Regions from separate parts of the Mucilaginibacter sabulilitoris genome, predicted to be linked through region 1. Evidence: riboswitches for the same ligand, from Rfam matches in the RefSeq annotation. Region 1 holds a riboswitch; each other region holds the start of a gene.

Region 1 (7,830 bases):
TTGCAGCCAATGTAGTTGCGCCCGGCATTATTGAAACCGATTTTACCAAAGAAGCTTTTGCACACGAAGGAATGCACGATCGGATATCGGGCATAACAGCGCTTGGTCGCCCGGGTATGCCCGACGATATTGGCGGGATAGTGGCATTTTTATGCACTGAAGAAGCCCGCTGGATAAATGCCCAGCGCATTGAGGCATCTGGCGGTATGTTTTTATAATTGATATCAGATTGTAGAGGCGCCACGCGTGCGCCTCTACTTTTTTATTGTCTTTCCTCTATTTCTCCCAAAACCTTATCTTGCAAAAAATAATGCATTGATATGGAATTTGGCCGTGTAACCCCAGAAGAATTAGCATCAGTTGATTTCACCCTTCCGCCCGATCCTGAACTGACCATTAACACCCTTAAAGCCGCAAAAAGCAACGAACCTTTGCAGGTACATGTAGGTTGTGCCAAATGGGGCCGTAAAGAATGGATAGGACAGATCTATCCGCTTAAAACCAAAGAAGCCGTTTTTTTAGATGAATACGTAAAGCATTTTGACTGTATTGAGCTCAATGCTACCTTCTACAATGTTTATGGGCCCGATACTATAGCCAAATGGAAAGCCAAGGCCGACAGCAATCCAAACTTTAAATTTTGCCCTAAATTTTCGCAGAGCATCAGTCATATACGCCGTTTAAAAAATGCTGAAGATATTACTACCAGCTATTATGAGGGCATCATGGCCTTTGGCGAAAAACTTGGCCCTTTGTTTTTGCAGCTGAGCGATAACTATACCCCAAAAAGTTTCCCGGAACTCAAATCATACCTGGAGCAATTACCAAAAGATGTACCCGTTTTTGTTGAGCTACGCCATAAAGAGTGGTTTTCAGTACCGGAGAACAGTGAGAAAGTTTTTGCCATCCTCAGCGACCTTAATATGGGTGCGGTAATAACCGACGCCAGTGGCCGCCGCGATGTGGTGCACATGAACCTGCCCACGCCGCATGCCTTTATCCGCTTTGTAGGTAATGGCCTTATTAATGGCAACTACGACTCAGACAAGGCCCGGTTGGACGAATGGGTTGTCCGCATTAAACAATGGCAGCAGCAGGGCTTAAAATCGGCTTGGTTCTTTATGCACCAGCACGATGAACGTTACTCGCCCGTATTGGCAGATTATGTGACAGATGGATTAAATAAAGCTTTGGGTACACAAATACTTCGCCCTAAATTTATAGACGAACAGCAGGCGAGCCTATTCTAATTTCACTTACTTACCAGCCCCGATATTACGTTTATGCTTAATGCTACTATGGCGGTATTAAAAGCAAAGGCGACCAGCCCATGAATCCAGGCCAGGCGGCGGATCTGCCGGGAAGAGATTTCTACATCAGATACCTGGAAGGTCATGCCAACTACAAAAGAGAAGTATACAAAATCGAGATAATCAGGTTCCTTTTCCTCTCCCGGGAACTCCAGGCCGCCCAACGGCTTTTTCTTGTTATCGTTATCTGTATCGGTAGTATAATACATGTGTGCATAACGCAAGGCAAATATGGTATGCACCAGCCACCATGATATTATTACAGATGTGATAGACAACAGCACGTGACCTGTTACCGCTTCATCTGATAGTTCTTTTGATGATTTGAGCAGAAAGAAAATGGCAAGCATACTTACCAGGGAAGCAACTATCACAAACAAAAAAATCAAGGTTCGGCTTGAATCTTCGATACTGGCAATTTTACGAACCTCCATCGGGTGTGAGGACAGGATAATTATCCAGTCCATAATAATAATAGTTAGCGCGAAAGCTATCCAGGTGGTTAGTATTACCGCCGGGGTGCTAAAATGACCCCATGAAAAAAAAAGCGTAACCGCGCTCATAATTAATGATATAAGCATACGGTAATGTGCATCTAACCGAAACCATACCTTTGCTTCTTTTTGGGCGCTTGCGGGCATATTTATACTATTTGAGTACTTATGTAAATATGGCGATGATTTGTGTAGAATTGATGAATTAATTAATCTTCTTCTTCCACAATCCAGGCCACACGACCAACCTGTCCGTCATCCAGTTGCACTTTAATACCCCGTGAATGGTATGCTGAGCTGGTTAATAACCTTTTCACAAAGCCACGGGTAAGGGTGCCTGTACGCTGGTCTTTTTTCAGAATGATATCAACTTCAAGCCCGGGATATATATCGCTTCTGTTTTGTCCGTTCATTTGTTTAATAAAATATCTAATATCTGGTGTTTCGCCTCTTCATCAATACCTATAGATGGTTTGATAACAACCCATCTTTTTTTTATAGATGATGGCAAATTATTTATTGATGTATCGTCGTCAACAATAACATAATTTTCCTCATTTCCGTTTTTTCCAATCCATTCTTTTATTTCCGTTGCACGGTCAGACATATCGGCAAGCGCCTTTTTATCATTAAGCTTAGAAATTGTACGAATATTTATTCCCCTTAAGGTAAAAATTTCAATCCATTTTTCAAGTCCAAAATTAATCCGGTGAGTAGTTGTCAATATCACGGATGCGTTAGTTTCTGATAATATGAAGGCTAAATTCTCTGCTGATTGTTTATTAAATAACATAAAGCCATCGGAACCAATCTCAACCTTTTTCCAGGATGGCTCAGTTACTAAAACACCATCTATATCAAGCAGAATGACCATTTTATAACAGTTACTTCATGTCATTTCGAATGTATAAGATCTTACCTCGTTCGATGACAGTATACTTGCAATCCTGTTTCAATTTTACTTTTGAAATTACTTCACCAGTTCCATTATCGCTTGCTCCACCTTTTTAAAATCAAAGTTAGCCAGCAGTTTATTAAATGAGGCGGTAATTTGCCCGTTGCCCAGGTTACCTATACTGCCTTCGTGGGTGTGGTTTACGGTTTTATCGGGGTTAAAGTCGCCTTGTTCAATGGCCAGGCCTATTTGTTTGTACGCGTCGCGGAAAGGCGTGCCGTTCAGTACCATGCGGTTCACTTCTTCTACGCTAAACAGGTAGGCGTATTTAGGATCGTTCAATATACCGGTATTTACGGTGATGTTCTGCAGCATAAAGGTAGCCATGTGCAGGCAGCTCTTAAGTTCTGTAAAGGCCGGAAATAAGAGTTCTTTGAGCAGTTGCAGCTCGCGGTGATAACCCGATGGCAGGTTGGTGGTCATCATGGTAACATCTGTAGGTAGGGCCTGCAGACGGTTGCATTTACCGCGCATAATTTCCCAAACATCGGGGTTCTTTTTGTGCGGCATAATACTGCTGCCGGTGGTTAAGGTATCAGGATAGCTTACAAAGGCAAAGTTCTGGCTCAGGTACAGTGCCTGATCCATAGCCATTTTGGCCAGCGTAGCCGCAATGGATGATAGTGCCTGAGCTATGATCCTTTCGGTTTTACCACGGCCCATCTGGGCATATACTACATTATAGTTTAAGCTGTCGAACCCAAGAAGTTGGGTAGTTAAAGTACGGTTTAACGGGAATGACGACCCATAGCCCGCCGCCGAACCCAATGGGTTTTTATTAGTGATACGGTAAGCAGCCAATACCAGTTCCAGGTCATCTGCAAGGCTTTCGGCGTAAGCGCCAAACCACAGGCCGAATGATGATGGCATGGCCACCTGCAAATGGGTATAGCCGGGCAGCAAAACATCTTTATGCTTTTCGCTTAGTTCAATAAGCTGGTTAAACAGCGTTGTAGTTTCTTCAACCACCTGTTGCAACTGGTGGCGGAAAAACAGTTTCAGGTCAACCAGCACCTGGTCATTACGGGAGCGGCCGCTGTGAATCTTTTTGCCGGCGTCGCCAATGCGCTGGGTGAGCAGCAGCTCTACCTGCGAGTGCACGTCCTCTACCCCATCATCAATAGTAAAACCATCCTTTTCAATATCGGCGTATATGGCTTTTAATTCGCGCTGAACAAGGTCAAGATCGGCGGTGTCCATCAGCCCTATGCTTTGCAGCATACGGGTATGAGCCAGTGAACCCAGCACATCAAAAGCTGCCATTTGCTCATCAAATTCCCTGTCGCGGCCAACAGTAAAGTTCTCTACCAGTTCATTTACATTGGTTGTTTTTTGCCATAGCTTGCTCATAGTGCAAATATGTGTATTAATGAGAAAATTTTACTCATTAATTCGCAAAAGTTCCCATTCTCACCCATCTTAAAGTTATTCCCCTTTCGAGTGATGGGCAGCCTCTAACAGAGCATATTCCCTGGTTATCTTTAATATTTGTAATAAACAGCATATCTTGATAGCATCACACTGAGAGTAAACTTCGGCAAGTGGGATGAGGTTTGTTATCACCTTAATTTTATAAAGTTTTATAGCTCAAAATGAACATGATATAAATTATTCAAATTTATCCTACTAATTCTATAGGAATTATATAAATAGTTTTTATATTTGCAGTGTCAACAGACAAATAGTTCTTTATTTTAACTTATCAAGAAAGACTGAGGGAAAGGCCCAAAGACGTCTTAGCAACCTGTACATCCGCATAATGTAAAAGGTGCTAATTCCTGCTCCGCGTAATGGAGAGAGATAAAAAGATTCTTAACCTCTGCCTGTCTTTATAAGTGATTTTATAGTTTTTTTAAGTCGCGTGACCGAGAGGATAGGTTAAGGTCTGCAAAACCTTTTACGGCAGTTCGAATCTGCCCGCGACATCATATTTCCCTTTTAGTTTCCTGAATAAGCATACTGCACGATCATGTTGCCGATGTGTTTTATATTCCATATTTTTATCGCTGCCGGCAGGTACTTTAAACCAGTAAACAATCACCTGCCCTACCAGTATGAAGATATTTAACATCGTTTTTGTTGTTCTGTTTATTATTTTCGCGGCGTTACAATACAACGATCCTGACCCTTACATTTGGGTACCCATATATTTATACAGCGCTTTTTTTTGCTACATGGCGGCACGCAAAAAGTTTTATCCGGTGGGTTATGCCATTGGCATATTTATTTATTTGGCCTATGCTGTATATAAAATTTTTGACCGCAACGGATTAATCGATTGGTTTGAATATCACCATGCCGAAAGCCTTGTAGAAAGCATGAAGGCCGAAAAGCCCTGGATTGAAGAAGTGCGCGAGTTTTTTGGTTTGCTGATATGCGTAGCAGTACTGGCTATTAATTGGATATATAGCCTTAGGCTTAAAAAGCGGGTAACGTATTAACCCGATAACAAAAAAGTCTATCCCAAATGGGAAAGACTTTTACTTTTTAAAACCCTCTCTTTTTAGAGAGGGCAGGGGTGAAACATATTAGCAGGGGTGACGATGTATTACAAAATATAGAACACGGCCGCACCAACGGGCTGTTTAGCAGGTACAGCATCATTTACCCCTGGCAGCTCATCTTTCAGCATTTGCTTCAGATCCTGCTCAATTTTACGGCTAATGGCCGTTGTTGGCGTATCGGTAGGCATGTTCTCAAACGGATCCTGCAAGTGGATAGCCATCTTTTCGATCAGGAAAAATGCCGATGAGATAGCAATTACCAACGGCACCTGCAGTATACCAAAAAACTCAATCAAACTAAAAGGCAGCAGCAGTACAAAGAACAACACCAGCCAGTGTATGTAAACGCTGTATGTAGCCGGAAACACGGTGTTCTTGATCCGCTCACAACCGCCCATGGAATTAATAAAACCGGTTAGGGTATTATCCATAGCTACCTGCTGGTATTCGTTTATCCAGCCCAGTTTGTATAAAGTACGCAGATCATGGCCCTGCAGTTCGTTTAGCGCTACGGGTGCGTTATCCATCCTTTCAATATTTGCAATATCATCATTGCTTAAATAAGCCTCCAGGTTTTGTTTGCCATTTTGCCGGCGCAAATGGCGGCTAAGGCTGTAACACCAGGCTATTTGCCGGTTAACCATGCGTTCTTTAAGTGCACGTTTCTCTTCTCCATCTTCAACGAAGGTTAATATCTGCCGGGTGAATGTACGGCAGTCGTTCACAATGGCGCCCCATAAAATACGGGCTTCCCACCAACGGTCATACGCCTGGTTTGACCGGAAAGCCAGCAACAGCGAAATAATAGTGCCTAATATGGTAGGTACCGTTAACGGGATAGATACCTCCTTAAAGTTATAATACTGATGTATAAAGTAAATAACCGATGAATAAATGGCCACCATGATCAGCTCTTTTTTTATTTTGCCAAATACATAGGTAGCCGGTATGTTTTCTTTTAGTAGCATAACGTTTTAATAATTAAATTTTTAATTACTGTTGTTCAATTAACTCTACCTCTTCGGCAACAATATTGGCCATGATGCCCGGTGTTTCGGTTATTGAAATTGTTCGTTTACCGCTTTTGGCTATCAGCACTTCGGGGTCTATACTGTTTTTAAAAAGCATCTGGTAGTTATCATGCGGTATCACAATGGCATCAACGTTATGGGCATCCAGGTAGTTATTAAAAACAGCCATGGTACTGCCATAAAAAAAATCGATGTTGATATGATTAATTAAATGGCTGTAGTCTTTTTCCAGCTCGCGGCACCTTACATAAAAATTATCAGGTATGTGCCTGTACTCTGCCGACCTGCGCGAAAGCATAAGCAGTTCGCTGATAGAGTCGGTTATTTTCAGCATGTGCACCAATATAATATTGAGCTTTTTAGGATAATATTGCTGTGCTAATGAAGGGATGCATTGCAGTGACTGTGCGGTAAAATCAGTTGGGATAAGCAGCGTTTTCATAGTCGTTTTTTGATTAATGGTTTAACTTATATGTTTTGTTGATACAAGTGTAGCCCCCAATAATTAAGACGATCTAAGAAAGTTATTAGAATTTGATTAGAATTTCACCCCCCTCCAAAGTCACCTCACTCTAACCCTCTCCAAAGGAGAGGGAGCTAATATCTTTAAACATGCAATTTAAAGCCCTCTCCCTTGGAGAGGGTTAGAGTGAGGTTACACTTCAACCGGCAAAAAAACCTTGATCTCTGTACCGCTGCCCACTTCTGAGCGGATACCGATGGTGCCTTTATGCAACCGTATAATATTTAAAGTTAAAGGTAGGCCAACGCCATGGCCCTCATAGTCGTGCGTATTGGAAGCCCTGAAAAACGGCTCAAATATGTGCTGTAATTCGGTTTGGGGTATGCCAATGCCCTGGTCGACAACAGAAATGATCACTTTATTATTTTCAACCTTGATGCTTACCTTCACCATAAGGTTATCTGAGTATTTACAGGCATTGCTGATGATATTGGTAATGGCCAGCCGCAATAAGTTATTGTTCCCCTTTACATAAAGCAGGCGTTCGTCGGCGGGCATATTTGCAAAGTCTATCTGTATATTACTGTTGGGCTTTATCTTTTTAACAGATTCGGAAGCTATTATTACAAGCTCATCAATCCTGATACTTTCCCAGCGCTGTTTTTCACCATCAAACCCAGATTGAGCAAGCGACAACAGGCTACTCAATATCTGGTTCAGTTTTTCCGATTCGGCATAAATGGTTTTAAATATTTCGCGCTGCTGCGGGGTGACATCCAACTTATTTAACGCCAGTTCGGCTTCGGAGCTGATAACCGTTAATGGTGTGCGCAGCTCATGTGAGGCATTACTTACAAAGTTATTTTGGGTTTCGAAGGCAGTCTCCAACCGGTCGAGCATGTCGTTAAAGGTGTATGACAGTTCGGTTACCTCATCTTTGCCACTTAACTCATCAAGCCGGAAATGCAGATTGTTGGCGGTAATGCTTTTAACATTGCTAATGATGCGCCGTATAGGCTGAAAGGTGTAAAATGAAAATATCTTCCCGACAAAATAAACCAACACCATAGCAA
Region 2 (7,830 bases), 1.5 Mb from region 1:
GCTATTAATTGCTTGTAATCATCATCTTTTCCTAATCCTTTGGCAACCTGCGCCACCGCGTAGTCATCAACAGCATACTCAATAGTGCGCGAAACGGATTCACTTGTTTTATCAACCGGTATATATCCCAACTTATGATAATTGGTTAGCCCACCCCTGGCTTCAAAGCTTGTCCAAAGGTCACGGTCGCCCCATCTTTTATGGGTGTCACCATCCGGAGCGTCATAGGAATCCTTGTGCAAGGCCTCGTAAGCTAATTTGGTATTAAACCCTCTGAAACCTTTTACATACGCATCAGCAACAACGGCATCAGCATGTGTACCTATCATAATATTGGTATAGGTTGGGTTTGGCCACATGGGCATCCATCCACCCTCTTTGTACATTTGCAGTAACGACTCCACCATGCCATCAACCCGTTGCGGTTGGGTTAACGTTAATAATGGATGCAATGCCCTGAAGGTATCCCAAAGAGAATAATCATTATATGACGAACCATGGTGAACTTTATCATCAAAAGCGCTGTAATATTTGCCGTACTCCGAAAACTGGCGCGGAAACAACAGCGTATGGAACATTGCCGTGTAAAAAATAGTCTTCTGTGTGTTGGTCACCCCGCTTATCTGGATTGATTTTAAGGCCTGCTGCCATTGATTGCGGGTAGCGCTGACAACCTTATCAAAATCCCAATCAGGAATTTCCCGCTTGAGGTTATACCTTGCCTGATCAATGCTGATGAAAGATGTAGCTACAACAACCTTAACCTCATCGTTCGCTTTTGTACGGAAGGAAATAAAAGCACCCATTCGCGTGCCGTATTGCTCATGGCTGCCTTTATTGATCACCTGCTTATCCCAGGTACCATATTTTTTAATCTGTTTATTAAATTTGATAACAAAATAACCTTTAAAATTCTTTAGTTCGGGCCCTAACTGTGCCGATTGCCGGTCGGGGTTATAGCCGGTTATTTCGTTATTCACGGTATCTACATAAACATAACCTTTCAGTTTTTTTATTCTTGCCGTGTAATCATTAGCCCAGTCTTTAAGTGCCGGGTTAAGGTTAATCCCCTGGATGATAATATGTGCCTGATCTGCCTTGGGGAAAGTAAACCTGAACATACCACAAGTATTGGCGCCGGCAATCTCGGCTTTAATTTTATCGGCACCTGTAGTTTTTAATTTAACTGAATAATAGTAAGGTTTGGAAACTTCATCTCTATGGTCAAATGACAGCACACGTTCTTTTGGCAAAACCCTGAGTTTGCCTACTTGCGGCATTACCGAAACATAACCGTAATCGCCCATCCAAACTGTGGGCTGGTGACTGGCAGTAAGCCCTATAACCGAGTTGTCTTCATATTGATAAACCATGTAACTCATTTTGTTTTCGCGGGTTTGGGCAACAAAGTTGGTCATGGCAAACGGTACGTTAACACAAGGCATAGTGCCGCCGCCGCCGTTGCCCTCCAACAAACCCTTGCCAAAACCTTTAATGGCTGTGCCTATAAGTGGGTTAACATAATCCACTTCATCCCGTGTTTGTTGAGCGCCCTTGGTTTGCGCAAAATTATTTCCACATAAAAAGGTCAGTAATCCTAACAGATAAATACTGCGTTTAAATTGCATAATCAGCAGAAGATATAATTGGTGAACGGTCTTAATACAAGATTAAGGGCAAATCTCTAATTTTTAAGATCATATTTATAAAAACATTTGATTTTTTTACTTAATCGTTTACATGCGTTTTAAGCTTATATATGCCATAAATGAGCAAACAAAACAGATCGGCTTATGCCATTTTATTGTCAAAACCGGAATTCTGTTTGGTAATTGATATAAATTCTATGGAATTAGTAGAATTATTTACATATTTGCATCTGAAATCGTTCTTTATTTCATTTTTGATTATCCAGAAAGACTGAGGGAAAGGCCCTGTGATGTCTTAGCAACCTGTACACATAGTTATAAAGGTGCTAATTCCTATCTGCAAAATTGCAGAACAGATAATGATATAACCACATATCCGCAAATGACGGTTTCTGCTATACCCTCCCTTTCTGTTTAATTGAATGCCAGTTAATATTTTTTTAATGATGAGTGTAATTATATAATTACCTGTCAAAAATAAATTCAATGAACAACAAACTTTTACTTATAATTTATTTATTCCTGATTACCAGCATTACCACGCAAGCCCAGACGGCTAATAGCAATAATCCGGCTTTAAATGATCGCGGTTACCTGGTTAAAACGGGTGAACAAGCTCCCAATGATTTTGAATTCGCATTAACAGATGGCACCAAAACATCGTTAAAACAACTGCGTGGTAAAGTGGTGATACTTCAGTTTACGGCCAGCTGGTGCAGTGTATGCCGCGAGGAAATGCCACACCTGCAAGCACAGGTATGGAACGCTTACAAAAACAAGGGCCTTGTACTTATTGGTGTTGACCGAGACGAACCACTTAAAAAAGTGCAGAAGTTTCAAAAGGACATGAAAATAACCTATAACGTGGCGCTTGACCCGGGTGCCAATATTTTTGGGCGCTTTGCCGATAAAAAAAGCGGGGTTACCCGAAACGTAGTGATTGACCGGGATGGCCGCATTGTATACCTCACCCGCCTGTACGATGAACAGGAATTTGCCTCTATGCTTAAAGTTATTGATAACCTTATAAATAATAAAAACGCGCGAGTAAATTAAAAAACAAAAAACGCCCGCTATAGCTTTGCTTTATAAAAACCAGCATTGCAAAAATCTTTATATAAACAACCAGTACATGAAAACACAAAGTACAATTTTTAAAACAACCTATTTAAACATCCGTAATTTTACAAAATCTACCACCTGTAATACTTCTGCCACATGCATGCAAACCATGCATTGTTGCTGTTAAAAAAAACTATGCTGTTAGGCTAATTGCAAGTTAGCCTTGTATAGTATTCAACAAGCAATTAAAACCTTTACAATTTTTAAAAGACAGTATCCAGAAGGTAGATATAATTGGTACTCCAACTATTAACTGATCGTCTTTTTTCATACTGTATCCGGGTAACATTAATCATTTCACGATCTATTACCATGTCAAAAAATTACAAATTATTATGGGCAATACTATTGCCTTTTATCCTCATCCAAACAGTTGCAGCGCAATCTGTTAAAATAAGCGGTGTGGTAACCGCCAAGTCCGATGGGTTACCGTTGCCGGGCGTAAGTGTTTCTATCAAAGGAACTACCAACGGAACACAAACCAACAGCGATGGTAAATTTACACTTAACGCCAAAGCGAACGATGTATTAAGAATAACTTACATTGGCTTCACTCCTAAAGAACTCCCCGTTACACAAAACCAAACTGATCTTCGAATAACCCTCGACGAGCTGGCCAACTCCTTAAATGAGGTGGTAATAACGGCGCTTAACATATCAAAAGATAAAAAGTCGTTGGGTTATGCTGTACAGGGATTGAAATCAAAAGACATATCTGAGGCCAAAGAAACAAACTTGGTAAATGCACTGAGCGGTAAAATAGCCGGTGTAAATGTAACCAGCAGCCAGGGCGATATGGGATCATCCCGAATCGTTATCCGCGGCGAAACCTCTGTATCTGGTAACAACCAGCCCCTGTTTGTTGTGGATGGCCTTCCTATTGATAATACCCAGCAGTTGGGCACGGCCGGATCAAGGGATTTCGCCAATCCTATATCTGATATCAATTCTGAAGATATAGAATCTATTTCGGTACTTAAAGGACCCAATGCCGCGGCGCTTTATGGTTCACGTGCTGCAGCCGGGGTAATACTAATCAAAACAAAAACAGGTAAAGGAATAAAAGGTATTGGTGTCACAATCAATTCAAATACATCTTTTTCAAATTTATTAGGCTTACCAAAATATCAAAATGAATACGGACAAGGTTCAAATGGCCAGTTTAGTTACGTTGACGGAAAAGGCGGCGGCATTAACGACGGTGTTGACGAAAGCTGGGGCCCGGCTTTGGACGGCCGACTTATTCCGCAGTTTAACTCAGGCGGAAAACCGGTACCCTTTATAGCCCACCCGGATAATGTGAGCAGTTTCTTTAAAACAGGTGTTACACTTAACAACGGTGTTTCGCTTGGCGGTTCAGGTGACAAATATGATTTTCGTTTGTCATATAATAATCTTCATCAAACTGGAGTAATTCCCAATACCTCTCAAGGCCGCAATTCGTTTTTGCTGAATGGTACCTATAAATTAACGTCTAAATTAACATTAACCGCCATTGCCAATTATGTTAAAGACGACGCCGATAATTTACCAGGTGCCGGTGGTAAACGCGCCACAAGCACCATGCTCCAATTTACCTGGTTTGGCCGCCAGGTTGATGTAAGCCAATTAAGAAATTACCGTGATGCTAATGGTAATAACATTAACTGGAATAACAGCTATTACAGCAACCCTTACTTTATGGCCTATGAAAATACGGTAGGTCAAACCCGTAACCGTTTTATAGGAAGCGCCGAACTGAATTATAAAATTATCGATGGTTTATCTGCAAACTTCCGTACCGGTACCGATTATTACAACGATCGCCGCAAAATCAAAGTGGCCTATGGTACCAATGGTACGCCATTTGGCTCTTACGAAGAAGATGCCTATGATTTTACCGAAACCAATACCGAGGGCAGGTTGCAATATACCAAGAAATTAAATGATGATTTCTCTATAGACGCGTTAATTGGCGGAAACATACGTGCAAGATCATTCGAAAACAACGATCAGAAAGCACCTAAATTAGCTGTGGCTGACTTATATACATTAAGCAACTCGCGTGATCCGCTTATATCATCAAATACCTATAATAAATCAAAAATATATAGCTATTTCGCCTCCGGACAAATAGGGTTCAGAAACTATGCTTTCTTAAACGTTACTGCGCGTAATGATTGGTCATCTACACTTCCAAAAGCAAGCTTGTCATACTTTTACCCTTCAATAAACGGAAGTTTAGTACTTTCAGAAGCGCTTGATATAAAAAGTGATATCTTGAGTTATGTTAAATTACGTGGCGGCTGGTCAAAAGTTGGTAAAGACACCGATCCGTATAATTTGTTAAATACTTATGCTTTCACTGCTCCCTTCGGTACTAACCCTCAACAAAGCGCTAACAGCATTGACCTTAATCCTAACCTGAAACCAGAAATTACCACTTCGGCAGAAGCTGGCTTCGAACTTGGTTTTTTTAACGACAGGATCCGTTTAGATGCAAGTGTTTACAATACGAATAGTAAAAACCAGATCATCAGCGTGGATGTGAGCCCAACCACAGGCTATAGCCAAAAACTAATCAATGGAGGTACAATTAACAATAAAGGACTGGAAGTTCAACTGGGTTTAACACCGGTAAAACTTAAAGATTTTAACTGGGATGTTAATGTAAACTATTCTCGTAATAAGAGCAAGGTTGTTTCGCTCGATAAAGATGGCAACCTGCAAAGTTATATATTAGGAACTGATGGCAATGTCCAAATATTAGCGGCTGTAGGGCAACCTTATGGTGCAATTTATGGAAATGCTTTTCAACGCGATGCCAGCGGTCAGGTAATAGTAGCTGCTGATGGTACTCCGGTTATTGACCCCACTAAGAAATATCTTGGCAAATTTACACCAAGCTGGTTAGGTAGTATCAATAACAGCTTTACTTATAAGGGCATTAATTTAAGTTTCCTGATTGACGCTCATATTGGCGGATCTATTTATTCCGGAACTAACAGTACCGGTACTTATACCGGCATACTGGCTTCCACCCTGCCGGGACGTGGTGCAGCCAACGGAGGGTTAAGCTATACTGTTGGCCAAACCACTTTCAACGATGGTATTATTTTTAATGGTGTAAAAGCCGATGGCAGCAAAAATACTACCATTTTATCGGCGCAGGCTTATTATAAGGCATTAACCAATGCCGATGAGCCATTTGTTTACAGCGCATCATATATTAAGTTAAGGGAGGTAAAACTGGGTTATACCGTGCCGCAAAAGTGGGCAAACAGCATTGGTTTCCAGGGAGCTTCTGTTGCTGTAGTCGGACGTAACCTGTGGATCATACACAAAAACGCTCCCAATATTGACCCGGAAACAGCTTTTAACACCGGCAACGGACAAGGTTTGGAAGACTTAACCCTGCCTACCGTGCGCAATATCGGTTTTAACATTAACCTTAAATTCTAACAATCATGAAACTAAAATATACGTCCATCATATTATCAGGTGCATTGCTGCTATCATTGGCCTCATGCAAAAAGGAGCTGTCTGATATTAATCAAAACCCTAACGCTACACAAAACCCTCAGCCCGATTACCTGCTTACCGGGGCTACCAAGAGCACTGCAGATACCTATTGGGGAATCGCCAACAATATGGATGCCAGCTTGTTGTTTGTGCAATATTGGGCAAAAATTCAATACACTGACCCCGACAGGTATATCTATACCAATGGTTCATTTCAGGAATTATGGACTACAGGCTATTCTAAAAGTATTGTTAACCTCAATAAGATCATCTCATTGGCCGATGCTCAGGCTAATCCTAATTACAAAGGAGTGGCATTGGTTTTACGTTCATGGGTGTTTACTTTACTCACAGACCAGTACGGCGATGTGCCTTATAAACAAGCAACAAATATTCAACAGTTTTTAACCCCCGCTTATGATGCACAGAAAGATGTTTACTTTGCTCTACTCGATGATTTGAAGGCAGCACAAGCATCCCTTGATCCATCGGGCAAAGCTATTTTAGGCGATGTTGTTTACGGCAACAATATTACCTCATGGAAAAAGTTTGCTAACTCCCTGCGCCTGCGTATTGCGCTGCGTATTGCCGACCGCGAACCAGAAAAAGCTAAACAAGTATTAGCCGATGTACAAGCCGAAGGTAGTGGCTATATTAGCTCTAACAGCGAGATAGCGCAGTTTGGTTATTTAGATTCACCTAACCAAAACCCTATCAGTAATTTGTTTGACACGCGCGACGATTACCGTATCAGTAGAACCATTGTTGATCAGTTATTTGCATTGAATGATCCCCGCTTGCCTATTTATGCCAGCCCTACAAAAGATGCAACTCCTAAAACTTATGTGGGCATACCAAACGGTTTATTAGTGGGCGACGCTGCTAATCTGGGTTTTACCAAAACTTCAAAACCAGGCACTTATTTTACAGCGCCGCATGCTCCTGCGGTTATTATAAGCTATGCAGAGGTATTATTTGATCGTGCAGAGATAGCTGCACGCGGCTTTTCAGCCGAAAATGCCGAGGACCTGTATAACCAGGCCATAAAAGCCTCCTTTTTACAATATGGCATTAGCGGTACGCCTGTCGATACGTATTTGGCTCAGCAGACTGTTAAATATGATGCCTCTAATTATAAAAAATCCATAGGTAACCAAAAGTGGATAGCTTTATTTGGCCAGGGTCTCGAGGCATTTGCAGAATGGCGCCGGTTAGATTATCCGCAATTGAAACCTGCTGTTGCCGGCGCACTCAACGGGAAAATGCCTGTAAGGTTTATTTACCCCGGAACAGAGCAATCGCTTAACGGTACAAGTTATAAAGCTGCAGTTGCCCACCAGGGTGCCGACGTGCTTACTACCAAACTTTGGTTTGATGTAAACTAAAAACTTAAACTTTAAATATAAAACAATAAAGGCCGCCAATGGCCACGAATGGTCGGAAGCTTAAATCTTCCGACTTTTTTGTTTTAATAGAGACTGTTTTATTTATATAATCATCTGATTTTCAATAATTTATCTTGTTTTTGCCGTATTGGTTTACTATATTAATAGCTGAT
Region 3 (7,830 bases), 1.9 Mb from region 1:
TGGGACCTTTGGGACGAAGTGACTATGAGACAAAAGATTCTTTTGTCGTTCGTCCTAAAGTCCCAAAAGTCTCATAGTCCCCCAAATCCTTCATGCTATATTCACTTTTTATTCGTAAATTTGAGTATTAAATTTTTAATACAAATGGAAATTAAAGATCCTGACTACGTTTATAAAAACGTAATACAAGTAAACGAACAAGACGCATCACGCAAATTTATAGCCAACGTATTTGTGTGGATGTTTGTGGCTCTTGGGCTATCTGCTTTTTGCGCATTTCTCTTTGCACAAAACCAAGCCCTGCTTAACATGCTTATTGATCCTGCTACAGGTCGTAACACAGGCTTGGGTACTATTGTAATGTTTGCCCCGCTTGCGTTTGTGTTAATCATCTCTTTTGGGTTCAACAAACTGTCGTACGGAGTATTGGCGTTCCTGTTTGTCGCGTTTTCGGCGATAATGGGCGTTAGCTTAAGTTACATACTTTTGGTTTTTACAGCCGGCTCGGTTTTAGGCGTGTTTATAACCACCTCTGCTGTTTTTGGCGTAATGGCGGTTGCCGGTTATACTACCAATACAGATCTTACTAAGTTTGGTTCTATCATGATGATGGGGCTTATTGGTATTATCATAGCATCCGTAGTTAATATGTTTATGCATAGCAGCCAGTTAGATTATATCATTAGTTATGTGGGTATAGCAGTATTTGTTGGTCTTACCGCTTATGATGTGCAAAAACTGAAACGCATAGGTGCAGGTTTAGAATATGGTGATGCATCTGCCTCAAAAATGGCATTGATGGGTGGCTTAACTTTATACCTTGATTTCATCAACCTTTTCCTGATGATACTGCGTTTATTTGGCAGAAGAAGATAATAACAAGCAAGAAACTATTATTAAAAGCTGCCCCGAAAAGGCAGCTTTTTTTGGTTAACATAAATTTACTTTGTATACACATTTTGTAAAGGGTCAGGCTATTGCATATTAAAGCTTTATTGTGCACCTTTGCATTGCTTATAGAGAAAGGCGGAGGGATTAGACCCTGCGATGTCTTAGCAACCTGTACTTAACAAGGTGCTACATTCTACTCAACAGCTACAAAATGTTGGGACAGATAAGCGAAAGTCAATCATACACCCGACTTTTCGAATAAGCTATATTTTTTCTGTTATGTGTTGCCAGGCTTCTGTTGCCAGTGATTTGCATGTTTGCAGTTCATTAGTTTATTAGAGGATACCCGCAACACGCCACCGAAAACAGGCAACTGATAACAATGGATATTAGAAAAGAATTAGAGAAACGCATACTGGTAATTGACGGGGCAATGGGTACCATGATACAGCGGTACCAATTAACCGAGCGCGATTTTCGCGGGGAGCGTTTTAAAGATCATTCAACCGATCTGCAGGGCAATAATGACCTGCTCAATATTACACGCCCCGATATTATTAAGGCAATACATGCTGAGTATCTTGACGCGGGCGCAGACATTATTGAAACCAATACCTTTAGCACCCAGATAATTTCGCTTGCCGATTATAAGCTGGAAGAGCTTGCCTACGAGCTTAGTTTTGAAGGTGCACGTCTGGCACGTGAAGTAGCCGATGAATACACGCAACGGAACCCCGATAAACCGCGCTTTGTAGCCGGAGCCGTTGGTCCGACAAACCGTACCGCGTCTTTGTCGCCCGATGTAAACGACCCGGGATACCGTGCTGTGACGTTTGATGATCTGGCCGATGCTTATTATGACCAGGTTAGGGGTTTAGTTGACGGCGGGTCTGATATGTTACTGGTTGAAACCATATTTGATACGCTTAATGCTAAAGCGGCTTTGTTTGCTATTCACCGTTATGCGGATGAGTCGGGCAAGCAACTACCTATTATGATCTCGGGTACCATTACTGATGCTTCGGGCCGTACCTTGTCTGGCCAAACAGTAGAGGCGTTTTGGAACTCTATACGCCATGCCAACCTGCTTTCGGTAGGTTTAAACTGTGCTTTGGGTGCCAAAGAAATGCGCCCTCACCTGGCCGAATTGTCTGAAAAAGCTGATGTATTTATATCTGCCTATCCAAACGCGGGCCTGCCTAATGAGTTTGGTCAGTACGATGAAACCGCGCACGAAACTGCGCACCAGGTTGATGATTTTATAAAAGCCGGTTTGGTTAATATTGTGGGTGGCTGCTGCGGCACCACACCCGAGCATATAAAATGTATTGCCGAAAGAGCAGCTAAGTACCCGCCAAGAAGAATCCCGGAGATTGAACCCGATTTGCGATTGAGCGGCCTGGAAGCGGTTACCATAAAACCCGAAAGCATTTTTGTGAATGTGGGCGAGCGTACCAACATTACCGGATCGCCGAAGTTTTCCAAATTGATACTCGCCGAAGATTACGAAGCAGCCCTTGCCGTTGCCCTGCAACAGGTAGAAGGCGGCGCGCAGGTGATAGATATTAACATGGACGAGGGCATGATCGATTCGGAAGCGGTGATGGTGAAATTCCTGAACCTGGTTGCTTCTGAGCCCGATATTGCCAAATTGCCTATCATGATCGACTCCTCTAAATGGACGGTTATTGAGGCTGGTTTAAAGTGTATACAAGGCAAAGGTATTGTGAACTCTATCTCCCTGAAAGAGGGCGAAGAAAAATTCAAAGAATATGCCCGTAAAATATTAAGCTACGGTGCCGCTGCTGTAGTGATGGCGTTTGACGAAACCGGCCAGGCCGATTCATTGGAACGCCGTAAAGAAATCTGTGAGCGCTCTTACAATATATTGGTGAATGAAATAGGTTTTCCGTCACAGGATATCATTTTTGACCCTAACATATTAACCGTAGCCACCGGGCTTGAAGAGCATAACAACTATGCTGTCGATTTTATTGAGGCAACGCGTTGGATAAAACAAAACCTGCCTCATGCCAAAGTAAGCGGTGGGGTAAGTAATATATCATTCTCCTTCAGGGGTAACAATGTGGTACGCGAGGCTATGCACTCTGCCTTCCTGTATCATGCCATAAAAGCAGGTATGGATATGGGTATTGTAAATGCCGGTATGCTGGAGGTGTATGAGCAGATAGATAAAACTCTGCTCGAGCTGGTAGAGGACGTGCTGCTTAATCGCCGCGACGATGCTACCGAGCGCCTGGTTGAATATGCCGATACCATAAAAAGTAAAGGCAAAGAGGTAGTGCGTGATGAGGAATGGCGCAAAGGAACGGTACAGGAAAGGTTATCTCATGCTCTTGTAAAAGGTATTATTGAATACCTTGATGACGATGTGGAAGAAGCGCGCCAGGCTTACAGCAAACCGCTTGAAGTGATAGAAGGGCCATTAATGGATGGCATGAACATCGTAGGTGATTTGTTTGGCGCCGGCAAAATGTTTTTGCCGCAGGTTGTAAAATCGGCCAGGGTGATGAAAAAGGCCGTGGCCTATCTGCTGCCATTTATAGAGCTTGAAAAACAAAGGGTTATTGACGCCGGAGAAGATTCCAGCGGAAGCCGCGCTAACGCCGGTAAAGTATTAATGGCCACCGTTAAGGGTGATGTGCACGATATTGGTAAAAATATAGTAGGTGTGGTGCTGGCCTGTAATAACTTTGAGGTAATTGACCTTGGGGTAATGGTACCTGCGCAAAAGATCATAGAAGAAGCAAAGAAGCAAGAGGTAGATATTATTGGTCTTAGTGGGTTAATAACCCCATCGCTTGATGAAATGGTGCATTTTGCCAAAGAAATGGAGCGCGAAGGATTTACCATTCCGCTTATTATTGGTGGGGCTACCACATCACGTATCCACGCAGCGGTTAAAGTTGCCCCAAATTATTCGGGCGCAGCCATACACGTGCTTGATGCATCACGTAGTGTAACGGTTTGCAGCAGTTTGATGAATAAGGACAACCGAGACGGGTATATACAAGGTATAAAAGATGAATATGCCAAAGCACGCGAAGCACACCTGAATAAAAAATCAGATAAGCGCTTTGTGAGCATCGACGAAGCTCGTAAAGGCCGTTTCCAGATCAGTCTGGATGGTGACGTTGCTCCTAAACCAGCCTTTACCGGTACAAAGGTATTTGAATCGTATCCGCTGGAAGAGTTGGTGCCGTACATTGACTGGACACCGTTTTTCCATACCTGGGAACTGCGCGGTAGCTATCCGAAAATATTTGCCGATAAGTTTGTTGGGGACGAAGCCAAAAAGCTTTTTGACGATGCTCAAGATCTGTTAAAGAGAATTGTAGATCAAAAGCTACTAAAAGCCAGTGGTGTAATAGGTTTCTGGCCTGCTAATAGTGTGGGCGATGATATTGAATTATATACTGACGAAAGCCGTACCAAGCTTTTAACCCGTATCCATACCCTGCGCCAACAGGCCGAAAAGGTGAAGAACGATCCTTATTATGCACTGTCTGATTTTATCGCTCCTAAAGAAAGTGGCGTACCCGATTACTTCGGTGGCTTTGCCGTAACAACCGGTATTGGCTGCGATGAGCTGGTGGCAGAGTTTGAACGCGACCATGACGATTATAACAGCATTATGGCCAAGGCCCTTGCCGACCGACTGGCCGAAGCCTTTGCCGAAAAAATGCATGAACTGGTACGTAAGGAATACTGGGGTTACTCCAAAAGCGAGCAGCTGAGTGCCGATGAGCTGATCAAGGAAGAGTACCAGGGTATTCGTCCGGCGCCGGGTTATCCCGCCTGCCCTGATCATACGGAAAAAACTACACTGTTTGATCTGCTGAAGGCCGAGGATAATGCCCACATGCACCTGACCGAGAGTTTGGCCATGACACCGGCTGCCTCTGTAAGCGGTTTCTATTTCGCGCACCCGCAGGCCCGCTATTTTGGTTTGGGCAAGATCAGTAAAGACCAGGTAGAGGATTATGCCAAACGTAAAGAGATGGATCTGGAAACAGTAGAGCGCTGGTTGGGCCCTAATATTAATTATTAATATAAAATAGAAACAAAACAAATGTCATTGCGAGGTACGAAGCAATCTCTACGTAAGCAGGCTAATCTGCTCTGTATAGTATAGAGATTGCTTCGTACCTCGCAATGACGGATGGATAGACGAATTATACAACCGAACCCGGAGAATGAAAATTACCGAACACATCGCAAACGCCAACGGCAAAACATTATTTTCTTTTGAACTGATACCGCCTTTAAAGGGACAAAGCATACAGGGTATTTATGATGCCATTGATCCTTTAATGGAGTTTAAGCCGCCGTTTATTGATGTAACCTCGCTGCGCGAAGATTATATTTATAAAGAGCACGCCAATGGCTTACTTGAAAAGCTGAGCTATCGTAAACGGCCGGGCACTATCGCTATTTGTGCAGCTATCATGAACAAGTATAAGGTTGATACGGTTCCGCATTTACTGTGTGGCGGTTTTACCAAAGATGAAACCGAAAACGGGTTGGTTGACCTGCAGTTTTTAGGCATCGAGAATGTGCTGGTACTGCGCGGTGATGCACGGCGCGGCGATGCCTCATTTGTACCTACCCCTAACGGGCATTGCTATGCTACCGACCTGCTGCAGCAGGTAGCGAACATGAACAATGGTATTTACCTGCATGAGCACAGCGATTCGAGCCTTAAAACTGATTTTTGTATCGGTATTGCCGGCTATCCCGAAAAACATTTTGAAGCCCCTAATCTTAAATCCGACTTTAAGTATTTGAAACAAAAGGTGGATATGGGCGCCAATTTTATCGTTACCCAGATGTTTTTCGACAATCAAAAATATTTCGACTTTGTAAATAACTGCAAGGCCAATGGTATTAACGTGCCTATTATCCCGGGTTTAAAACCAATTACCTCGTCAAAACAATTGATTAACCTGGCAAAAACATTCCATATTGATATGCCCGAAGATTTGTGCGATGCCATTAACGGTTGCAAATCAGAAAAAGAGGTAAAGGATATGGGTATTGAATGGATGATAAACCAATGCCGCGAACTGGTGAAGTTTGGTGTACCGGTATTGCATTTCTATACCATGAGCAACGCCGGCCCAACCAGGCGCATTGCCGAGGCTATATTTTAGGCAGCTTGTCCATTGTGCTGATTATGAAAATAAAATACTGATTAAAAATTTCTATTTTTAATCAGTATTACCCTGCATCACAGTCACCTATGGACACTTTTAGTCATATTAAATCAGCAATTGGAATTATTTTAGGTCTTAGTATTACCCATTTATTAAGAGGGGCCGCTAAGCAAATTCAGCACCCGGGGCGCAGCAAACCATATTGGGTACATTCCCTTTGGTCGTTTTACTTGTTTATTTTGCTGCTCCATTTTTGGTGGTGGGAGTATAATTTGCATGATATTAAGCATTGGGTGTTTGCAGAGTATCTTTTTGTAATTCTTTACATAGTTATTTATTACTCTGTTTGTGCTTTGCTATATCCGGATGACCTGAAGGATTATAAAGATTATGAAGATTATTTTTATTCGCGCAGAAAATGGGTATTCGGGATATTAGGGTTTAGCTATTTAATGGACATAGTAGATACCTTCATTAAAGGTGAAGCCTATATGCATCATTATGGTATTGAATACCCTATTCGTAACATTTCACACTTTTTGTTGTGTATGGTGGCTATGAAGGTAAACAATCGTGTGTTCCACTCTATCCTCGTAGTTGTGTTTATTGTATATGAATTTTCGTATATATTAAGATTGTTTTAATAAAAAAGGGTACTGTTCTTATGCAGTACCCTTTTTTATTAAATATTAACAGCCTATTGGTACAGATAAGTAGTGGTAAGATGCTCCAACGCTTCGCGGAAGATGATATAAGCCGCCTCTTCGTTATGATTTGCTAATGAATGCAGGGAAGGTTTAATATACGCTTGGTATATGCCTTCATAAATAAGGTCGTGATTGGGCTCCATGTCAATAGTTTCGAGCAGAGAAGCCGAAATGGTATAATATTTTTCAATTTCGGCACCACTCAGGCTATTTTGCAATAGTTTATCCCTGAAGGCTCGCAGTTCATTTAGTTGCCCATCGGGATCATTATCAACAAGGTTGGTGATGATGCGGGTAAGTGCGCACATTTCTTCTATGCTTTTAGGGCATCCGGTTGAGCCCGGGCATGGATGTGATTCGTCGCCTATTGGGATACCGTTCGCTTCCGGCTGTATAAGTGCCTTGTAGGGGTAATTGTTTTCTATATCATATCCAAAATGATAAATAAGTGTATCTCCTTTAGCTTTGTCCACCAGTTCGGTTAATATATTCCGGCCCATAAATGAGCCCCGGTTAATTTTGGTATAATGGGTATCGATATTTGTCTTTTTGTAGTTAAGCACATGGTTAAATAATACCTGCCAGGTTTGCTCTAACGAAATATTATCCCCCTTATTAGTTAAAAAACCATCGGCTTTAATCAGCGAGATTGGAAGGCTGCCTTTACTGGTGTAGTTTGCCGGTATCAAAACAAGTATGCGTGATGATGGGACATTAACATTTTCAATGCCGTTCATGAATTTTATGCCCGACACACTGCTATCGCTAAGAATAGTCTCTATAGCCGATTTAGAGAGCATTACAAAGGTTGTTTCGCCCGGAAAGCTGGTTTTGAAATTTTTAGTAAGCTCATTGTATCTGCTTTTACTAATGAATCCACCTACACATTGTGGTTCAACTTTGGCAGTAGCTCTTATTGGGGTCATTAGTTTATTAATTTTAGGTTAAGATTTGCTTATTATAAACTTAATAATAAAAATTAATATTACTATATTAATCACCGGTTAATACTTATTAACAATTATTCATGCATGTTAATAAGTATTGTTGGTAAC
Region 4 (7,830 bases), 1.6 Mb from region 1:
AGACGCGAATAAGAGCAAAACTTGCAATCGTAAACGCAAAGATTGGTAGGCTCAATATGAAAATTACGATTGAAGAATGTTTTATGGCCGTGCCGTTTTTCGCGAATGTAATTGGCTAAAACGCCCAGATAACCCAGGTCTCCCTGTTCATACAATATTACGCCTTCATCAAAGGTGATGCGTTGATTGTTTAGTACTTTTTCGGCAATGTGCTTTAAATCAGCGGACAAATCCGGATTTTGCAATAATAACTGTAAATTACCTTCAGCTTCCATGTAAAAAACTTTGGGCAAATGTACTAAAAAGGATAAAACTATGCTTAATAAGATAATTCATTGCCCAACCAGAAGTGAGTAATGACATTAAATTTACAGAGCGGTAATTGATGAAATTATAATGCCGGTAACACAATCATCCTGGCAACCTTTTGGCCTATAACCACAATTAGATATCATGCCGTTGTTGTTTGCTTCAAAATATATATCATTATTTTTAGGATCTACCCTAAGCCAATTGGTGCGTGCCTTTGTATAAATATCATCTAATGTAAGTAATTCGCCACCTTGGTTACCATGGGTATTCAAGCTCGTGTTTTCTTCATGCCAATGTGCAGTAGTATCTATGGCATGGGTACTATCCGGCCGTACCCGAAGGGAGACGAAATCTCTTGAAACAATTTTACCATTGTTAACGCCGATTTTTATTTCGGCGCTGTAACCGAAAACAGAGCCTTGATTTTGTGTATAGCTATAGGAATTATGAACGCTGCTCTTATAGTTTAACCATGCCTTATAACTTTTATTAAATTCGTTTCCATTAGCGATATCATCTTTTTTACAGCTGTTTAAGCATATTAAAACAATAATGACAGGAATATAAAAGGTTTTCATGATTCAGGCTTTTTTGGAATATTACGCAAAAAAATCCCCGCATGCTACACCTAATAAAAATAATCTTATTTAATTTGGCCGGATATCATATACAAAATGAAAACTGAAACTATAGCAATACACGCCGGAAATAAGAAGGATGAATCGTCGAAAGCTGTAATACAGCCAATTATATTATCAACCACCTTTGAACGTGGTATTGATGGTGATTTTCCAGGCGGGCATATCTACAGTCGTTCATCAAACCCTAACCGGGAATCGTTGGAGAATGTACTTGCCAAATTAGAAGGCGGCGCCGATGCTGCGTCTTTTTCTTCGGGCAATGCAGCAGGCATGTCAGTATTTCAGTCGTTGGCGCCGGGTACGCATGTTATAGCTCCCGATGATATGTATCATGGGTTACGTAACCAGCTTAAAAATTTGTTCGCTGATATTTTAACTTTTGATTTTATTGATGTTAACAACACCACAATACTACAGCAGCATATTAAGCCTGAAACCGGTTTAATATGGGTTGAAACCCCATCAAATCCGCTGCTTAAAATAACCGATATTAAAAAGATAGTGGCCATTGCCAAACCTAAAGGTATTAAAGTAGCTTGCGATAACACTTTTGCCACGCCCATTTGTCAGCAGCCCATTACTTTAGGTGCTGATCTGGTAATGCACTCAGCCACAAAATATTTTGGCGGTCACAGCGACCTAATGGGTGGCGCATTAATTACCGCCGAAAAAAATGAATGGTGGGCTAAGATACGCCAGGTACAGGAAATGGGTGGCGCTATCCCCTCTCCAACCGATTGCTATATGCTGGCCCGCAGCATCAAAACCCTGCCTTACCGGGTTAAGGGCCATGTGCATAATGCACAGTTGTTAGCGGAGTTTTTAGAAAAACATCCGGGAGTTGAAAAGGTAATGTATCCGGGGTTGCCGTCTCATCCACAGTACGCTATTGCCAAAGAGCAGATGCTGGCGTTTGGAGGAATGTTATCTTTTATTGTTAGAGGCGATGAAGAACACACCCGCACTGTAATAAATAAACTGCAACTATTTACCAGGGCCACAAGCCTTGGCGGAGTTGAAAGCCTGGTTGAGCACCGGGCAACTGTTGAGGGGCCTGATACCAAAACACCACGAAATTTGCTTAGGGTATCTGTGGGTTTAGAGCATATCGACGATTTGGTAGCTGATTTGGATCAGGCGTTGTCCTGAGGCGAAAGGTAAGATAAAAGGTTTTTAATGTCGACTATTGAATGCTGAATTTTGAATATCGAAATAGCATTTTCTTTTATTAATTCATCATTTGATATTCGGTGTTCGATGTTCAATATTGTTTAATTTTTCCCTTCATTATTCAAAATTTGATAGCCCTTTTACCCTTAACCCTTCGCCTTTAACCTAAATATAAAATTTAATTTGGTATTTTAATTAATATCCGCTTATCTTTGAAACATTATTTGGTAGTAATACCATGATCAATTCTCCGCAATAGTTCGGGTGTTGATTTATAAAGAAGCGGCGAGAGATCAGGCTCAGCGACCCGCTGGCAACCCTTCAATTTTGAAGAAGGTGCCAATTCCTGTCCCGGAAAATAACCCCGGGGAATATAAATTTATAACCATGAAAAGTTTAGTTAAAATTTCTACAAGCAACATTTCTGAAACCTCAAACGGTACTATACAAAATATTAGCTTCAATATTGGCTGTATTTGTATGTGTTGCTGCTGTTGATTGACCAAACGCGTTCAATCTTTTCAACTGCGAAAAGCACGTGTTTTAAAACCGGTACAGATCATTACCGGAATTGCCAAAGTCCATCAGATCATCAAAAAAATTTAATTAAACACCTTAAAAACGTACTATTATGTCTGCCAGCAATTTAAAATTCGAAACCTTACAATTACATGCCGGTCAGGAAGTTGATGCAACTACCGGCGCCCGGGCTGTTCCGCTTTATCAAACCACATCTTATGTATTTAATAATGCCGAGCATGGTGCCAACCTTTTCGCGCTAAAAGAATTTGGCAATATTTATACCCGCATCATGAACCCTACTACTGATGTTTTTGAAAAACGGATAGCGGCTTTAGAGGGTGGCGTTGCAGCATTGGCCACGGCTTCGGGTCAGGCATCGCAATTTCTGGCTTTAAATAATATAATGCAAGCTGGCGATAATTTTGTAACCTCTCCTTTTTTATATGGAGGTACTTATAATCAGTTTAAAGTTGCCTTTAAGCGTTTGGGTATTGAGGCTCGTTTTGCCAAAGATGATACTGCCGAAAGTCTGGAGACTTTAATTGACGATAAAACCAAAGCTATATTCCTGGAAACCGTAGGTAATCCAGGTTTCACTATTGCCGATTTTGATAAAGTGGGTGCTTTGGCAAAAAAGCACGATTTACCTTTAATAGTTGATAATACTTTCGGGGCAGCAGGATACCTGTTTCGCCCGCTTGATCATGGGGCACATATTGTTGTGCAGTCATCTACCAAATGGATAGGCGGTCATGGTACTACAATAGGCGGTGTAATTGTTGATGGTGGCAATTACAACTGGGCAAACGGCAAGTTTCCGCAATTTACAGAGCCATCAGAAGGCTATCACGGCCTTGTATTTTCTGATGTATTTGGTATTGGCGGGCCATTTGGCAATATTCAATTCATTATACGGGCCCGTGTAGAAGGGCTACGTGATTTTGGTCCGGCGCAAGCTCCGTTTAATTCATGGCTGAATATACAGGGCTTGGAAACACTTTCATTACGTGTACAGCGCCATGTTGATAATGCACTTGAGCTGGCTAAATGGCTGGAACAGCATCCGCAAGTGGTCTCGGTTAATTATCCTGGCCTGCCGTCATCTCCATACCATGTATTGGCCAAAAAATATTTAAAAAATGGTTTTGGTGGTGTATTGTCATTTGAAATTAAAGGCGATAAACAACAGGCAAGCAACTTTATCGACAGTTTACAATTAGTAAGTCACCTGGCTAATTTAGGTGATGCCAAAACATTGATCATTCAGCCATCGGCAACCACGCATCAGCAATTATCTGATGCCGAACAACTATCTGCCGGGGTTACGCCGGCAGGGTTACGCGTATCGGTAGGTATTGAACATATTGATGATATAAAAGCCGATTTTGAACAGGCTTTTGCCAAAATAAAGCAGCTTGCTGCATAGTTTAATATAGTTTTTTAAGTGAAATAGTAAAGTTATAACGGGATGCGATTGTTAGAAAGTAATAAGTATTAAGTGATGAGTATTGAGTTCGCTTTTTCAACTCAATACTCATCACTCACTACTCAAAACTACCAGTCGCTCCCGGGATAACAAAACAAAAGAATGAATACAGAGATATTTAAGTACACACAAACGTTTGAGTTCGAATCGGGCCAGGAAATACAGGATCTGGAAATTGGTTTTCATACTTATGGAAGGTTAAATAAAGAAAAGGATAATGTTGTATGGGTATGCCACGCACTTACCGCCAACGCCGATGTTTTTGACTGGTGGAAAGGTTTTGCCGGTACAGGTCACCTATTTAATCCTGAGGAACATTTTATTGTGTGTGCCAATATATTGGGGTCGCCTTATGGCACAACTAACCCGCTTAGTATTAATCCGGTAACCGGGCAACCATATTATCAGGCGTTTCCCCAATTTACAATAAGGGATATTGTTAAGGCACATCAATTACTGGCAGATCATTTACAGATAGATCATATACATATTTTGATAGGTGGTTCGCTTGGCGGGCAACAAGCTATTGAATGGGCTATTATAGAGCCCGAACGTATTAAAAATCTTATACTGATTGCGACCAACGCACGCCACTCACCATGGGGAATCGCGTTTAACGAATCTCAACGCCTGGCTATCAGTACCGATCGTACTTTTTATGCCAACACACCCGATGGAGGTCAAAAAGGACTTAAAGCGGCGCGAAGCATAGCCCTGCTCTCCTATCGCGGTTATAAAACCTATTCGGTAACCCAGCAGGAAGAAACTGATGGCAAAACAGATGATTACCGTGCGGCTACGTATCAAAACTATCAGGGGCAAAAACTGGTGAACAGGTTTAATGCTTATAGCTACTGGTACCTGACCAAAACCATGGATTCGCACAATGTGGGCCGTAACCGCAGCAGCGTTGAAAAAGCATTGAGTCTGATTAAAGCACGTACGCTGGTAATCGGCATTAAATCAGATGTCTTATTCCCCATTGAAGAACAACAATATTTATTTCATCATATACCTAAATCGGCCTTTGCCGAACTGGATTCATTTTACGGCCACGATGGTTTCCTGATCGAAACAGAGGCTTTAACAAATATTATTACATCGTTTTTTAAAACTGATGTAAAAGGAAAAATTATAGAATTGCAACGTACAGCGTAATGAGTAAAAAGTTAAATATAGGATTATTTGGATTTGGGGTAGTTGGTCAGGGATTGTATGATATTATCAAAACCAAACATCTGAACATAGAGATAGTAAAATTTGCTATAAAGGATCCGAATAAAAAACGTACACTACCGGCTGAATTATTTACAACTGATAAAGATGAGTTGCTGAATAACCCCGAGATAAACACTATTGTAGAATTGATAAATGATACAGAAGCAGCATTTGAAATAGTTTCGAGAGCATTAAGCTCCGGTAAAAATGTAGTATCTGCCAGTAAAAAAATGATCGCTCTCCATTTGGAAGAATTGATAGAGCTGCAGCATAAACATGGTACCTCGTTATTATACGAGGGTGCGGTTTGCGGCAGTATCCCGATTATCCGCAACCTGGAAGAATATTATGATAATGAATTACTGCATTCTATCAGTGGTATTTTTAATGGTTCGTCAAATTACATACTGTCCAAAGGATTTATAGAAGGTTTAGATTATAACAGCGCCCTGAAACAAGCTCAAGATCTGGGTTTTGCTGAAACCGATCCGACTAGTGATGTTGGAGGCTTTGATGCCAAATATAAGCTGGTAATTGCTGCCGCGCATGCTTATGGTGTAATTGTAGAGCCCGACGAAGTATTTAATTTAGGTATCCAAAATCTTGGTGCCCAGGATTTGCAATACGCTCGTGAAAAGAACCTGAAAATTAAACTGGTGCCGGTAGCCAAAGAGCTTGATGAAAGAAATGTGGCCCTGTTTGTATTACCCAAATTTGTAAACGAAACCGAGTTTTTATACAACGTAGAATATGAATATAACGGTGTAACTGTACAGGCGGCTTTTGCCGATCAGCAGTTCTTTTTTGGAAAAGGTGCTGGTGGCCACCCTACCGGCTCGGCAGTGTTATCGGATATAGCTGCATTACGCTACAATTATCAATACGAGTATAAAAAGGCAAAGGAAAAAACAGACCTTAACTTTACCAACAATATTGAATTGAACATCTACCTCAGATATGATGACGAAAGTTTAGTTGAAGCATTAAATTTTGAACATATACAGGAACGCTATTATTCAGGTAATTATAAGTTTGTTATCGGAAAAATCAATTTGCAAAATCTGATCGACAATCAAAACCGTATATCTGAAAGCAAGGCATTTATCGCTTTTGCCGATCAGCTCACCGGGGTTAGCTTAGCATCGGCATCAAAACAAGCTGCCGAAGCTGTATAATAACATTTAAGTTGTTTGTGATAAAAAGGCTCCATACTTGGAGCCTTTTTCATTTCTATATAGTTTAATCAAGATAGTAATGTCTGATCTGGTTCAGTCCGTGGTCAAGTTCATACACCCATGGTGTAGCAGTAGGTATTTCAAGCTTGCTTACATCCTCGTCGCTAAGGTTATCAATGTATTTTATTAATGAACGTAAACTGTTGCCATGTGCTACTACAATTACCTTCTGATTTCGCCGCATGGTGTTTACTATGGTTTCGTTCCAGAAAGGTAGTACCCTATCCATCGTTTCGCTCAGGTTTTCGGTTAATGGCAGTTCACGGTCTGTAAGATCCTTATACCGAAGATCATGTCCTGGGTAACGGGGATCTTCCTTAGTTATAGCTGGCGGATGCTCATTTGGGTCGCGCCGCCACTTTTGTACCTGTTCAAGCCCATATTTAGCAATGGCGTCATCCTTATTCATGCCCTGCAGATCGCCGTAGAAACGTTCATTCAGGCGCCATGATTTTTCAACAGGTATCCATAGGTGATCAAGCTCCTCTAACACAAAGTGCATCGTTTTTATTGATCGTTTTAAATAGGATGTAAAACCGGCATCAAAATTATATCCGTTCTTTTTTAATATGCGACCTGCATTTTTGGCCTGTATGTATCCATTTTCAGATAAATCAACATCTTCCCAGCCGGTAAAGCGGTTTTCCAGGTTCCATTCGCTTTCGCCATGTCGTACTAATACTATTTTTTGCATAGGTATTTATTTAACATAAAAGTAACTGTTCAGTTGTAAAAAAAATTGTATAATATTTATAAATCAATTAGATTGCGGTAAACCAATAAAAAACTTCAACCTATTATGATTCCTACTACACCAGTAACGGTAAAAGATGGCATTGCCAATCCCGCTCCTCTTGGTCTTTGTGCTTTTGGCATGACTACTGTATTGTTAAACATTCACAATGCCGGTTTTTTTGAAATGAACACCATGATATTAGCCATGGGCATATTTTATGGCGGACTGGCCCAGGTTATTGCTGGTGTTATTGAAGCCAAAAAGAATAATACGTTTGGCTTAACCGCATTTACATCTTACGGCTTCTTCTGGCTTTCGTTGGTAGGTCTGCTGGTTATGCCTAAACTGGGTTGGGGAGCTGCTCCATCAGAAGGTGCAATGTGCGCCTATTTAAGTATATGGGGAGTATTTACCTTATTGTTGTTTTTCGGCACTTTAAAACTAAACAGGGCGCTGCAATTTGTTTTTGCCTCATTAACCATATTATTCTTTTTGCTGGTAGCAGGTGAT

The links. A riboswitch is a leader RNA that binds a small molecule or an ion and turns the genes downstream of it on or off. The one in region 1 is predicted to bind S-adenosylmethionine.
Region 2: linked by a shared signal. The riboswitch ahead of SNE25_RS18925 (TlpA family protein disulfide reductase) and the one ahead of SNE25_RS25270 (transmembrane 220 family protein) in region 1 are both predicted to bind S-adenosylmethionine.
Region 3: linked by a shared signal. The riboswitch ahead of metH (methionine synthase) and the one ahead of SNE25_RS25270 (transmembrane 220 family protein) in region 1 are both predicted to bind S-adenosylmethionine.
Region 4: linked by a shared signal. The riboswitch ahead of SNE25_RS18495 (O-acetylhomoserine aminocarboxypropyltransferase/cysteine synthase family protein) and the one ahead of SNE25_RS25270 (transmembrane 220 family protein) in region 1 are both predicted to bind S-adenosylmethionine.

What each region holds. Positions count from the first base shown of each region.
Region 1 covers NZ_CP139558.1:5,920,529-5,928,358, forward strand. The annotation lists gene SNE25_RS25235 (SDR family NAD(P)-dependent oxidoreductase) at 1-218, shown strand, start outside; gene SNE25_RS25240 (DUF72 domain-containing protein) at 321-1,250, shown strand; gene SNE25_RS25245 (DUF1345 domain-containing protein) at 1,253-1,951, opposite strand; gene SNE25_RS25250 (YwbE family protein) at 2,014-2,217, opposite strand; gene SNE25_RS25255 (HAD domain-containing protein) at 2,214-2,678, opposite strand; gene argH (argininosuccinate lyase) at 2,775-4,109, opposite strand; SAM riboswitch class I at 4,456-4,566, shown strand; gene SNE25_RS25265 (hypothetical protein) at 4,657-4,830, opposite strand; gene SNE25_RS25270 (transmembrane 220 family protein) at 4,814-5,200, shown strand; gene SNE25_RS25275 (bestrophin family protein) at 5,308-6,231, opposite strand; gene SNE25_RS25280 (hypothetical protein) at 6,257-6,736, opposite strand; gene SNE25_RS25285 (HAMP domain-containing sensor histidine kinase) at 6,950-7,830, opposite strand, start outside.
Region 2 covers NZ_CP139558.1:4,394,900-4,402,729, forward strand. The annotation lists gene SNE25_RS18920 (GH92 family glycosyl hydrolase) at 1-1,628, opposite strand, end outside; SAM riboswitch class I at 1,905-2,012, shown strand; gene SNE25_RS18925 (TlpA family protein disulfide reductase) at 2,136-2,705, shown strand; gene SNE25_RS18930 (SusC/RagA family TonB-linked outer membrane protein) at 3,084-6,212, shown strand; gene SNE25_RS18935 (SusD/RagB family nutrient-binding outer membrane lipoprotein) at 6,218-7,657, shown strand.
Region 3 covers NZ_CP139558.1:266,601-274,430, reverse strand. The annotation lists gene SNE25_RS01130 (Bax inhibitor-1/YccA family protein) at 145-876, shown strand; SAM riboswitch class I at 1,012-1,121, shown strand; gene metH (methionine synthase) at 1,274-4,963, shown strand; gene metF (methylenetetrahydrofolate reductase [NAD(P)H]) at 5,109-6,065, shown strand; gene SNE25_RS01115 (hypothetical protein) at 6,155-6,712, shown strand; gene SNE25_RS01110 (hypothetical protein) at 6,766-7,701, opposite strand.
Region 4 covers NZ_CP139558.1:4,277,961-4,285,790, forward strand. The annotation lists gene mqnE (aminofutalosine synthase MqnE) at 1-275, opposite strand, end outside; gene SNE25_RS18485 (hypothetical protein) at 369-890, opposite strand; gene SNE25_RS18490 (trans-sulfuration enzyme family protein) at 987-2,102, shown strand; SAM riboswitch class I at 2,393-2,503, shown strand; gene SNE25_RS18495 (O-acetylhomoserine aminocarboxypropyltransferase/cysteine synthase family protein) at 2,755-4,071, shown strand; gene SNE25_RS18500 (homoserine O-acetyltransferase family protein) at 4,234-5,289, shown strand; gene SNE25_RS18505 (homoserine dehydrogenase) at 5,289-6,524, shown strand; gene gpmA (2,3-diphosphoglycerate-dependent phosphoglycerate mutase) at 6,589-7,278, opposite strand; gene SNE25_RS18515 (acetate uptake transporter) at 7,384-7,830, shown strand, end outside.